Polyangium spumosum: one gene and its partner. The main gene of each other region encodes a partner of the protein of the gene in region 2 in a complex. Links are inferred from orthologs where the notes say so. Each region holds a gene or a part of one and is shown on either strand. Other genes may lie near its edges. The genes, in order: xseB and xseA.

Region 1 (5,898 bases), on a different replicon or contig from region 2:
GGGTGGTTCAACCCGAGGCGCTTGTCGATGTCCTCCTGGAACCGTGGTTCCGTCGACTCCAGGCGACCGTCGGAGCCGCAGCGCAGGGTCGCGACATGTGACTTGTCCAGGGGGTTCAAGGAGATGGCGTCTTCCCCCTTGCGGGTATCACACGTCTGATCGTTCTTCGGAGAGCCCTCGCCTCCGAGGCAGGCGCCGAGCAGGTTGGTCCACGCGAGCTGGAGCGCTGGGAAGTGTCGCTGCGAGCGCCAGTGTTCGACCTTCATCTGGGCGACCGGCGACGCGTCCGGGTCCGTTCGGTGAGGGCGGACCTTGAAACCACGCATGCAGTAGCAGCAGAGCGCGTCCTGATCGCGGATCAGCGCCTCGCGAATCTCGACTTTGACGGGTGTGAAGTCCTTCCCGTCGTAGATGGCGCCCGGCACGGCGCGATAGTTTCGCAATGCCGAGGGCTCAGGCCCCTTCGTGATCACCCGCATCGATGCGCTCCACCACGTCGAGGATGCCCCGCAGCCTGCTGACCTCGGGATCACGCTCGGTCAATCTCTCGGCGAGCGCATCGAGCCGCTTCCGCGCCTCGGCGTCGTTGCCGTCGTCGATCAAATGCGCGATGGCTTCGAGTTCGGCGACGGTCTCTTTCGGGTGAGGCGACACGCCGAGGACTTCGAAGAGGATCGAGTTTGAATCACGGCCCTCGGTCGGGGCAGCGGGGTGGTAGGCCTGGGAGTCGTCGAGGACGATGACGGATTCGGTAGGTACTTCGCTGAGGACCTGGGGCGAGTGCGTCGTGATGATGAACTGGACCTTGGGGAAGGCGCGGCGCAGGTCGGGGATGACGCGGCGTTGCCAGGCGGGGTGGAGGTGCAGCTCGATCTCGTCGATGAGCACGATACCCGGCGTCTGTTCGGCGGCGTCCGCGCCGAGGTGGGGATTGAGCGTCGCCGCGCGGAAGGCCATGTCCGCGACCATGCCGAGGAGGTTCTTCTGCCCAGCGCTGAGCTGGGCGAATGCGAGGAAAAGGCCGGTCGTGGTGGAGCGGGCCGCGAGGTCGTCGAGACGGGCGTCGTAACGAACGAGATCGAACCCATCAAGGCACGCGAGGATGGCACGTCGGCTGGCTTCGAGGACCGGCGGTGTACGGCCGTCCTGGAGTGCGAGCAGCTCCATGCGCCGGAACCACGAACGCACGCTCGATAGATCCGTGGTGGGCTCGAGGCAACCTGCGTAACCTGCAAGGCGGGATAGATCGTCGCGCTTGGCGGATGGCTCTTGTCCGCTCCGCCAGGTGCGATCGGTGCCGTAATAGGCGACCAGCGGCAGCGTGACATCGAGGCCGTTTTGCACGGCTTCGCGCATCACCGTGGCAGAATCGACCAGGGATGAATCGACCTTCCATCCTACGGAACCCGGCGGTGTTCTCTCGACGCCGGATCCGAAGAGCTCACCAGACAGCCGCAGCTCCGCCTGGATGCGCGCGGGAAACTGGGGCTCGAACGTCGTGATCCCCGCCTTGTCGATCCGCGCCACGCGGACATCGGATGGAGATAGCGACCATCCCAAGGGCGCCGAGCCCACAATCGCTGAACCAACGATCGCCGACCCCATGACGAAGCCCCTTTCGTCATGAGACAGGTTCACCAGCCATCCGGCGAGCGCCGTCGCAATGGCATCCAGAAGGGTCGTCTTGCCGGCCCCATTCTTCCCGATCAGCACAGCCAGTCCGGCCTGGAACGACAAGGACGTCCGCTCGAAACACCGGAAGTTCTCGACGGCGAGTCGTTCGATACGAACCGTCGTATCGTGATGCTGGGCCTCGGGTGTCTGCACGCCCCCCTCCCCTACTCCACCCTCACGACCGCCTCTTCCGGCAAGCTCGCCGCGAACGCGTCCCGCGCCGACCGCACCTTCTCCCCGTCCAGCCCGTCGAACGTCAGCTTCGTTCGATATTCGAGCCCGCTCCAGCGCGGGTACGAGCCGACCTCCACGTCCGGGTGCGACGAGACCACGTGGTCGAGCATCGGCTTGAGCGTGCCCTCGTCCAGCGTCGTGAACACCGCGTGCGACACGAACGGCACGTCCGCGCCGAGCTCGTCGCGGATGAGCGGGATCTTCGCCTGGAAGATCTCCGGCACCCCGGGCAGCACCCACACGTTCTTCATCACCACCGTCGGCCACGGCATCGACACGCTCGACGCCAGGCGCGCCCCGTGCGGCATACGCGCCATCAGCAAATGACCCGCGGTCAGCTTCTCGCCGTAGTAGGCCCGAAGCATCGCCTCCATCGACGGCTCACTCACCACGTGCGTGCCAAACGCCCGCGCGACCGCGTCGATCGTCACGTCGTCGTGTGTCGGACCCACCCCGCCGCTCGTGAAGAGCCAGTCGTGCGTGGAGGAGAGCAGACGCACCTCCTCGGCGATGACGTCGATCTCGTCGAGCACCATCACCACCCGCCGGAAGACCACGCCGAGCGAACGCAAGGCCCGCGCGAGCACGACCACGTTCGCGTCCGCGATCTTGCCGCTGAGCAGCTCGTTGCCAATGATGAGCGCCGCCGCCGTTCGCACGGAGTCCCGCCCCTCCTAGCTCTCGAACTCGCGCACGATGGGCTTGCCCTGCGCGTCGACGCCGAGAAGCTCCTCCACCCGACGCTCGGCACGGTCGAGCCGCTCCTTCGCCGCACGCGCGAGGCGCACACCCTCCTCGAAGAGCGCGAGGGACTTCTCGAGCGGCAGCTCGCCACCCTCGAGCTCCTCCACGATGGCCGAGAGCCTACGCGTCGACTCCTCGAACGAGAGCGCGCCCGCTTGCGTCGCCGCAGTTGGCTTGTTCATCGCCGTCTCTTCGCTCATGGCGCCAGAGCGTCCCCCGGGACGGCCTCGGGCGCAAGCGTGAGCGCGGCAGGCCCGTCCGGCAGCCCCGGGACGAGCAGCACGCCGTCAGGATCCGCCACCACCGGCACCACCACGCCGTCCGAACGGACGAGCCGCGCCGCCCGCCCCTGGATCGAAACGAGCGCCGACGGCGCGTTCGCCACGAGCGACACCCACGCGACCGGGCCGCCCGGCACGCTCGTCGCCGGCAAAAGCGCGCGGCCGGTCTTCGTCAACGCCGCACGCGCGAGGGCCCGGACCTGGTCGTCGGGGTCGAGGTCCCGCGCGAGCTCGAGCGTCGCCACACGTACCTTCTCGCGACGCACGGAGAGCGCTCGCACGACGGCGCGCCGCACGGTCGGATCCTCCTCGAAGCGGTAGGCGCTCGCGAGCAGCGAGGTCGCGTCGGGCTCCGGATCGAGCGCGAGGCCAAGCGCCGTGTGCGCGCGGATGACCGGGTCGGTGCCCGCGAGCAGGCGCTTGATACGGCCGCGGATCGCCTCGTCGTCGCGGCTCGGGAGCGCACGCGCAGCCAGAGGCGCGAGCGGGCTCTCGCCCTCGGCCCAGCGCGCGAGCAGCGACGCCGAGAGGCCCGCGCCGCTCGGATCGGCGAGCAGCGCGACGCCCGCCGCGATCTCGATCGCCGAGGGCGCGTCGCCCTTCGAGGCCCTCGCGCCGAACACACGCGCGAGCTCCGCCGGTCCGTCGCCCTCGCCGGACGCGGCGCGCGCGAGCGAGGCGCGAGCCGCCGCGGCGACGAGCGCCACGTCACACGGCTTCTTGTCCGGGCAAGCAGCGTCGAGCGCGTCCCGCACGCTCGTGCGGCCCGTCGCGACCCGACCAAAGACGCTCACCGCGCGGTCGGCCGGCTCCTTCTCGTTCGCCATCGCCGCGAGCACGTCCCCGAGGCCACGCGGCTCCTCCCCGAGCACGAGCGCGCGCACGAGCGCCGCGCGCGTGATCAACCGGCGAGGCGCTCCCTTCTTCGCCGACGTGCTCCCGAGCGCCCGCTCGAGCGCCGCGCGCGCCTCCTTGCCCGGCATCCGCGCCAGGGCGAACGCCGCCGCCGTCGCATGCTCGGGCTTGCCGAGCGCGGCGAGCAGCGCCGTCGCCGCCTCCGGCCCGCCTGCGCGCCCGATCGCCGCGATCACCTGCTCTCGATCGTCGAGGTCGAGCGCCTCGAGCGCCGCGACGAGGGGCTTCACGAGGGCCGGCGAGGGCGCGACGAGCGCGAGGCGCACGCCGTCGAGGCGCGTCGGGCCCGCCGCGAGCAGCGCCCCGATCGCCTCGGCCGCGCCCACGGCGCCGAGCCGCGCGAGCACCTCGGCGCCCGCGCGCTTCTGCTTCACGTCGTCCGACTTCACCCACGTGCGCGCGGCCTCCCCGGCGCTCCCGTCCCCGAGCCGCGCGAGCGCGAGCGCCGCCGCCGCGCGGTGGGCCGGGTCCACGTCGTTCAGCGCTTGCCGCAGGCGCGGGATCGCGCGCACGTCGCCGAGCTCCCCGAGCAACACGCAGAGGGCCGGCTCGATCCGGCGACGCCCCTCGAGCAGCGGCGCGACCGACGCCGGCGGGTGGACCACGAGCGCCGCCTGCGCGGCCTCTCTGCCGGGCCCGCCTTGCAGCACCGCGCCGAGCAGCGCCGAGAGGGCCTTCTTGTCGTGGCTCCTCGCGAGCGCGAGCGCCGCGGCCCCACGCGCGAGCCCTCCGTGGGAGGCCGCGCGCGCCTCCGGCCCGCCTTCCGTGAGCTCACGGACGAGCAGCGGCCGCACGGCCTCACGATCCGCGTGCTTGGCCAGGATCCGCACCCCTTCGAGCCGCGTGCGCCCGTCACGCGTCAGGATCGACGACTGCTCGAACGCGCTCGTCAGCGCGTCGATCGCCTCCGGCGTCCCGATCGCGCCGAGGCGCTGCACGCCGCGCAGCCGCCCCTCCGCCGACCCCGACTCGAGCAGCCGCTCGGCGACGGGCACGCCGAACGTGCCGCGCAACGTGCCTCGGGGCGGGCCATAACTCTCGCCGTCGTCGTCGACGGTGACGGGCCGCGCCCGGCCCACGGCGATCCCTTGTGCCCCGGCCTCGGCGGAGGTCAGGCAGGACGCTGCGAACGCCAGCGTTGCGAAGAGGGCGAGCGAACGGCGCATCGGAGCGGCACTATCGACCAGGTGGGCTGGGGTTGTCACGCCCGAGTTGCGCGATGCCTTTTCCGAACCCTCAGAACGGAACGAAAATGCTGGTCGTTCTGGCGACCCGCAACTACGTTACGTCACCCGTCGGGGGGCCGAGGGAGGAAACAGCAGCGATGTTGTCCGTGCGCCACCTGGAGAAATTCGTCACGGCCTCCGCGAACCGCGTCTGGCCGGTGATGCAGAGGCTGAACACGCTCGGCCCCGAGCCTTCGCCGTTTCAGCCTCGATGGAGCGACAAGCCCATCCCGCGCGGCAAGGAGCGGACGAAGCCGCCGCTCGGCTGGCCTCGGACGACGGACAGCTTGTGCCCGACCTGCGTGAAGGAGGCGCGGGCGGAGATCCTGCGCGGCGACGCGGACTTCACGAAGCTCATCACCGACAAGCCGGGCGAGATCAAGGCGCGCATCGTCGAGCGAGACGGCCAGATCCGGATGGAGAAGCAGTGCCCGAAGCACGGGCCCGTAAGCGACGTGATCTCGATCGACCCGAGGTTCCTCGAGCGGATCGAGAGCCTCTTCCAGGGCCGCGACGTGGCCATGACGCCCGACCGCATCCACCAGCACGGGTCGAGCAGCATCAAGTACGGCCGCGGCGCCGTGCTCACGGTCGACCTCACGAATCGCTGCAACATGATGTGCGATCCGTGCTTCATGGACGCGAATCAGGTCGGCTACGTGCACGAGCTCTCCTGGGAGGAGGTCCAGCAGATCCTCGACGACGCGGCCGAGGTGCGGCCGAGGCGGCAGATGTCGATCCAGTTCTCCGGCGGCGAGCCCACGCTCAGCCCGCATTTCCTCGACGCGATCCGCTACGCCCGCAAGAAGGGTTATTTCGCCGTG
Region 2 (5,884 bases):
CCTTGCAGGAAGGGATCCGCGTCGCCGAGCACGTCCGCGAACGAGCGCGCCGCCTCGAAGAGCCAGAGCGTCGCGCCGGCCATCGCCGTGTCCGGGCGGCCGTCCTCGTCGGCCCTCCGGCCCGGCACGAGGCCCCCCTCCATCGTGGCCACGATCCCGCGGAGCACGCGCTTCGCTTCCTCGACCTTTCCCGTCGCGAGGTAGAGCCCCGGCAGCGCGATCAACCCGTCCCGCCCCCAGTGCTCGGCCCACGGGTACCCCGCGACGACCGACGGCACCGGCGCCAGATCCGCCCGGTAGAGCTCCGCCGCCACCGACAGCTTGCGCTCGAGCGTCGAGACGGTCGGCCCCGGGTCCTCCGCCTGGATCGCCGTCACCGTCTGCGTGATGATCTCCTCGGGTTTGCCCTCGGGCAGCTTGTCCACGCCCACCACGAGGAAGCTCGGCGCGCCCGAGCCATCCGCGCGGATCTCGAACACGCCCGGTGTCCAGAGATCCTCCTGGAACTCGAGCCCTCGATCTCGCTCCACGAGGTACTCGAAGCGCCGCCACCAGTCGGGCGAGCCCACGAACGTCCCCTCGTAGCGGAAGCAGAGCCGCGGCAGCCCCTTCATCGGCCGCACGCGCATCTCCCCCGCGCGCAGCTCCACCCGCTGCTCCATCGCCCCGTGCTCGCGCATCAGCGCGTGCATGTGCCGCATCGCGAGCAGCGGCCGGAGCGTGATCACCACCGGGTGCGGCCCGCGCCACGTGTACCGCAGCACCGCCGCGTTCTCGCCGCGCACGAGCGCGAGCAGCACCTCGAGCTCGCCGCCCGCGACCGCGTAGGTCCAGCGCGGCACCGGATCCTGATCGAAGCGGTCGAGGTAAAACGGCCCGCGCTCCGGGTTCAGCCCCGGGAACTGGTGCGTCGCCAGATCCCACGCCGCGCGTGGCGCGAGCGACTTGACCGTCACGTCCACGTGCGACAGCACCACGTGCCGCGCGCGCGGCGGCTCCAGCGCCGCGACGAGCAGGCCGTGGTAGCGCCGCGTGTGCATACACGCGACCGTCGAGCTCGCGTACGCCCCGGCGCCGTTGCTCGCGACCCACTCGCGAAAGAGCGCGCGCCCGAGCTCCCGCCGCACGTCCACGTGCGGCCAGATCGAAGCGGCCGCGGCCGCTCCGCCACCGCTCCCGCTCATACCGTGCGCCCTCCTCGATCGAGGGCGTCTTCGGCCGCGCGGCGCATCACCTCGAGCGGCGGCTCCTTCCCGGTCCAGAGCAGGATCGCGCGGGCGGCTTGCCGGACGAGCATCCCGAGCCCCCCTTCGGCCTGGAGGCCCCGGGAGGCGGCGGCGCGCAGAAACGGCGTCATCCTCGGGGTATACACGACGTCGTAGGCGAACGTGTCGCTTCCGAGATCGTCCCAGGGCACGACGTCCCGGACCGACTCCCCCGGATCCTTGCCGAGCATGCCCGCGCTCGTCGCCTGCACGACGACCGACGCGCCCCGCGCGAGGTCCCACCACTGCAGCCGCAGGGCCTGCGTCGCGAAGCTGTCCGGCGCCGACTCGCCCGGCGAAGGCCAGAGCAGCGGCAGCGCCCCCATCCGCCGCACCTGCTCGGCCGACGGCGACGACTCGATGTCCTCCGACCGCGCCCACGAGCGCGACGTCACGCCGATCACCTTGAACCCCAGCTTCTTGCACGCGGCCACGGCCGCCACGCCCGCCCCGCCCGAGCCGATCACCATCGCCCGCTTGCGCGACGCGCCCGGCGCGAGGGCCGCGATGTCGTCCGCGAGCGCGTCCGCGTCCGTGTTGTAGGCCCGGAGCCGCCCGTCCTCGCCCCGACAGAGCACGTTCGCCGCCCCCGGCTCCGTCGCGCTCGTGTCCACCTCGTCCACGAGCTCCAGGACCGCGCGTTTATGCGGCAGCGTCACGTTCGCCCCGCCGATCGCGCCCGACCTGAGCTCGTCGAACGCCGCGACGAGCTCGCCCGCCGTCGGCACGTCGATCGCCCGGTACACGTGCGGCAGCCCGAGCGACGCGTACGCCACCGTGTGAATCACGGGCGAGAGCGAGTGCGCCACCGGGTGCCCGAGGAGCGCGAAGACCTGCCCTTCAGCCATTGTCTCCCCCGCCCGCATCCGGCGCGCTCTCCAGCACCGCCGTGACCTCGGCGCGGATCTGGCCCTCGTGCACCCGCACCGTGATGGCCTCGCCCACGGCCACCTCCTTCGCGTCGCGCACCGCGCGCCCCGACGCCGTCGTCGCGATGGCGTACCCGCGCGCGAGCACCCCGAGCGGCGAGAGCGCGTCGAGCCGCGCCGCGTGCCTCCCGAGTGTCGTCCGCAGCCGCTCGACCCTCCGCCGCTCGGCCGCCACGAGCCGCACCTCGAGCGTCCCCGTCGCCGCGCGCGCCCCCGCGATCACCGCCCGCGGGTGCCTCGCCGCGAGCCGCCGCTCGAGCTCCGCGAGCTCCTCCTTGCGCCGCGAAGTCGCCCGCTCCTGCGCCCGTTCGAGCTTGCTCGTCAGCTCGTCGAGCTTCTGCTGCCGCGCCGCGAGCACGTCCGCGGGCGAGCCGATCGACCGCGCGAGCCTGTCGACGACGGCCCGCCGCCGCTCGATCGCCGCCCGCGTCGCGCGCGCGATACGAATGTACAGATGCCGGAGCTGCATACGCCGCTCCATCCGGTCCGCGACCAGCATCTCTGCGGCCTGCGAGGGCGTCGCCGCGCGCGCGTCCGCCGCGAGATCCGTCAGCGTCACGTCGACCTCGTGCCCGACCGCGCTCACGACCGGCACGGGGAAACTCGCCACCTTCCGGACGAGCGCCTCGTCGTTGAACGCGGAGAGATCCTCGGCCGATCCGCCGCCGCGCCCGAGGATCACCACCTCCACCTCGGGCACCCGCGCGAGCTGATCGAGCGCGCGGGCCATCGACTGCGCGGCGCCCGGCCCTTGCACCGTCGCCCGCGCGAGCAGGATCCGCGGCGCGCCGCGCCGGTACGACACGGTCACGATGTCGTGGATGGCCGCGCCGCTGCCGCTCGTCACGACCCCGATCACGGCCGGATCCACGGGCAGCGCGCGTTTCCTCTCCGCCGCGAAGACCCCCTCGCCCGCGAGCTTCTGCTTCAGCCGCTCCAGCGCCTCGAGCAACGCGCCCCGCCCGGCCGGCCGCACGTCGCTCACCGAGAACTGCAGCTTCCCGCGTGGCACGTACACCGTGGCCCGGCCGATGAGCACCACACGCGCCCCGTCCGCGAGCAGCTTCCGCGCGCGTGGCGACGCCGTCTTGTACATGACGCAATCGATGCAGGCGTCCTCGCGCTCGTCCTTCAGCGTGAAGTACGCGTGCCCGCTCGCGTGCAGCCGAAAGCCTCCGACCTCGCCGAGGACCCGCACGTCCTGCGACGCGCCCTCGACGACCCTCCGGAGCCGCTGATCGAGCGCGGCCACGGAGATCACCTCGGGCTCGTCCGGTGCCTCGGGGCGCGCGGGGTAGGAGCTCCCGAGAGGCTGGTAGCCCGCCACGTCGTCAGGGACCGATGCCCCGTGGAAAGAGAGCGCGGGGCCCGATTCGCGTCGCTGCACGGCGGGCCGAGAGGTAGCTCGTAACGCGCCGGAGGGAAAGGGAAACCCGCCTGAGCGGAGCCGTGCTACGTGGCCTCCCGTGATTCGCAAGGTCCTCATCGCCAACCGCGGCGAGATCGCCGTCCGCATCATCCGCACGCTCCACGAGATGGGCATCGCCGCCGTCGCCGTGTACAGCGAAGCCGACCGCAAATCTCTGCACGTCCGGCTCGCCGACGAGGCCTACTGCATCGGCCCGGCGCCCGCGCGCGAGAGTTACCTCGACATCCAGCGGGTCCTCGACGCCGCCCGCAAATCCGGCGCCGACGCCATCCACCCTGGATACGGCTTCCTCTCGGAAAAGAGCGAATTCGCGGAGGCCTGCGAGCGCGCGGGCATCACCTTCATCGGCCCCCCGGCCCGCGCGATGGCCGCGATGGGCTCGAAGACCGCCGCGCGCGCCAAGATGGCCGCGGCCGGCGTGCCCATCACGCCCGGCGGCGACGCCTCCACGGTCGAAGAGGCCCGCGCGACGGCCGAACGTGTCGGCTACCCCGTGCTCATCAAGGCCGCGATGGGCGGCGGCGGCAAGGGCATGCGCCTCGTGCACAACGCCGAGGAGATGGCGAGCGCCTTCGAGCGCGCCCAGAGCGAAGCCGCCCGCGCCTTCGGCGACCCCACGGTCTACATCGAGAAGGCGATCCTCCGCCCCCGGCACGTGGAAATCCAGGTGATGGGCGATCGCCACGGCAACATGGTGCACCTCTTCGAGCGCGACTGCTCGATCCAGCGCCGCCACCAGAAGGTCATCGAAGAGACCCCCTGCCCCGTCGCGACACCCGAGCTCATCCGCCGCATGGGCGAGGTCGCGGTGAAGGGCGCGCTCGCGGTTGGTTACTTCTCGGCCGGCACGTTCGAGTTTTTGCTCGGCGAGGACGGGAGCTTTTACTTCCTGGAGATGAACACCCGCCTCCAGGTCGAGCACCCGGTGACGGAGTGGATCACGGGCACGGACCTCGTGGCCGAAATGGTACGCGTGGCGGCGGGCGAGAAGCTCGCGTGGCGACAGGACGAGCTCGTGCGTCGAGGCGCGGCGATCGAGTGCCGCATCTACGCCGAGGACCCGATCGGCTTCTTGCCGAGCCCCGGCAAGATCGAAGCGCTCCGCGTGCCCGCGGGCCCGTGGGTGCGCGACGACGGCGGCTTCTACGAGGGCGCGACCGTGCCGAGCCACTACGACCCGCTGATCTCGAAGGTGAGCGTGTGGGGACCGGACCGGAAGACGGCCATCGGGCGCATGCGCCGTGCGCTCTCCGAGTACGTGGTGACGGGCATCAAGACGAACATCGTCTTCCACGAGAAGGTGCTCGCGCACCCGTCGTTCGTGGAGGGCCGCTACACGACGGGCTTCATCGACGAGAACAAGGAAGCGCTGCTCGGTTACTCGGACGTCCACGAGGAGGACGAGGCGACACTCGCGGTGGCCATCGCGGTGGCGGCGGCGCGGGCGGAGCGGAAGGCGCAGCGGACGGCGGGGCAGGCGCTCGAGGATCGAGGCCGGCTGTCACCGTGGGTGGAGCAACATCGGGCGCGGGTGATGAAGTAGCCTGCTAGAGGTCGGGATACGCCGTCCAGAGCCCCGCGCGTCCGGGCGTGCGGACGGCGTAGACGATGCCGGGCTCGGGCCAGAAGACCTCATTGAATTCGGCGACGCCCGTATCGACCTCGACCTGCTGGCCATTAAACGGGATCCAGGCCTCGAGGGTGCCTGCGCCGAGCGCGGCGTCCCAGTCGCGAACATATCCGAGCACGGGCGCTTGCCAGGAAAGACGCCAGGTCCGACCGTGGACCCGCGGGACCCGGAGCGTCTCGGCCAGGGTCTGCCCGTCGAAGACGACGAGCGTCCCGACCTCCTCCTGCGCGTCCGCGACCGCGACGAGATAACCGGTGAAGCTCCCTCCCCCTGCCGCCCCCGCGATGCCCTCGACGAGCGGAGAAAAGCCGCCATCCGGCTTCCATTTCCCCAGCGTGCCGGCCGTGCCGTCGTGGTCGAGGGTGAGGAGAAAACCATCCCCGTGCGACCGGAGGCCCAGGTCGAGCCTCGAATCGGTCCCGACGAGCACCGGCTCGCCGCCCTCCGGGACGGCCCAGAGCTCGCGCTTTTTGCCCGGCTCCTCGCGCTCGAAGAAGAGCCAGGGGCTCTCCTCTAGCCTGCGCGAATCCACGTACGTGACCCCGGGACCGAACGCGCGCTTCTCCCCCGTCTCCCAATCCCGGACCGCGAGCACGCCGGCCGCGCAGTCTTCGTGGTAGGCGAGCCTCGA

What was found.
Region 1: the proteins of xseA (region 2) and xseB are in contact, whole or in part, in a cryo-EM structure (PDB 8TXR), measured with the Escherichia coli proteins. The link is inferred for Polyangium spumosum from one-to-one orthologs.

What each region holds. Positions count from the first base shown.
Region 1 is NZ_WJIE01000003.1:663,715-669,612, forward strand. Bases 1,218-4,217 are described here. They hold xseB (exodeoxyribonuclease VII small subunit), read right to left. Parts: upstream 2,853-4,217; coding sequence 2,583-2,852; downstream 1,218-2,582. Other genes in these bases: GF068_RS12770 (AAA family ATPase), read right to left, coding at 1,218-1,827; GF068_RS47005 (competence/damage-inducible protein A), read right to left, coding at 1,839-2,567; GF068_RS12785 (HEAT repeat domain-containing protein), read right to left, coding at 2,849-4,217. Outside these bases: GF068_RS12765 (HNH endonuclease family protein), read right to left, coding at 1-479; more of GF068_RS12770, read right to left, coding at 454-1,217; more of GF068_RS12785, read right to left, coding at 4,218-5,014; GF068_RS12790 (radical SAM protein), read left to right, coding at 5,173-5,898. UniProt on the Escherichia coli protein: Bidirectionally degrades single-stranded DNA into large acid-insoluble oligonucleotides, which are then degraded further into small acid-soluble oligonucleotides.
Region 2 is NZ_WJIE01000004.1:543,705-549,588, reverse strand. Bases 1,344-4,329 are described here. They hold xseA (exodeoxyribonuclease VII large subunit), read right to left. Parts: upstream 3,582-4,329; coding sequence 2,106-3,581; downstream 1,344-2,105. Other genes in these bases: accC (acetyl-CoA carboxylase biotin carboxylase subunit), read left to right, coding at 3,661-4,329; GF068_RS16165 (shikimate dehydrogenase family protein), read right to left, coding at 1,344-2,113. In the rest of the region: GF068_RS16170 (amylo-alpha-1,6-glucosidase), read right to left, coding at 1-1,184; more of GF068_RS16165, read right to left, coding at 1,181-1,343; more of accC, read left to right, coding at 4,330-5,166; GF068_RS16150 (hypothetical protein), read right to left, coding at 5,171-5,884. UniProt on the Escherichia coli protein: Bidirectionally degrades single-stranded DNA into large acid-insoluble oligonucleotides, which are then degraded further into small acid-soluble oligonucleotides.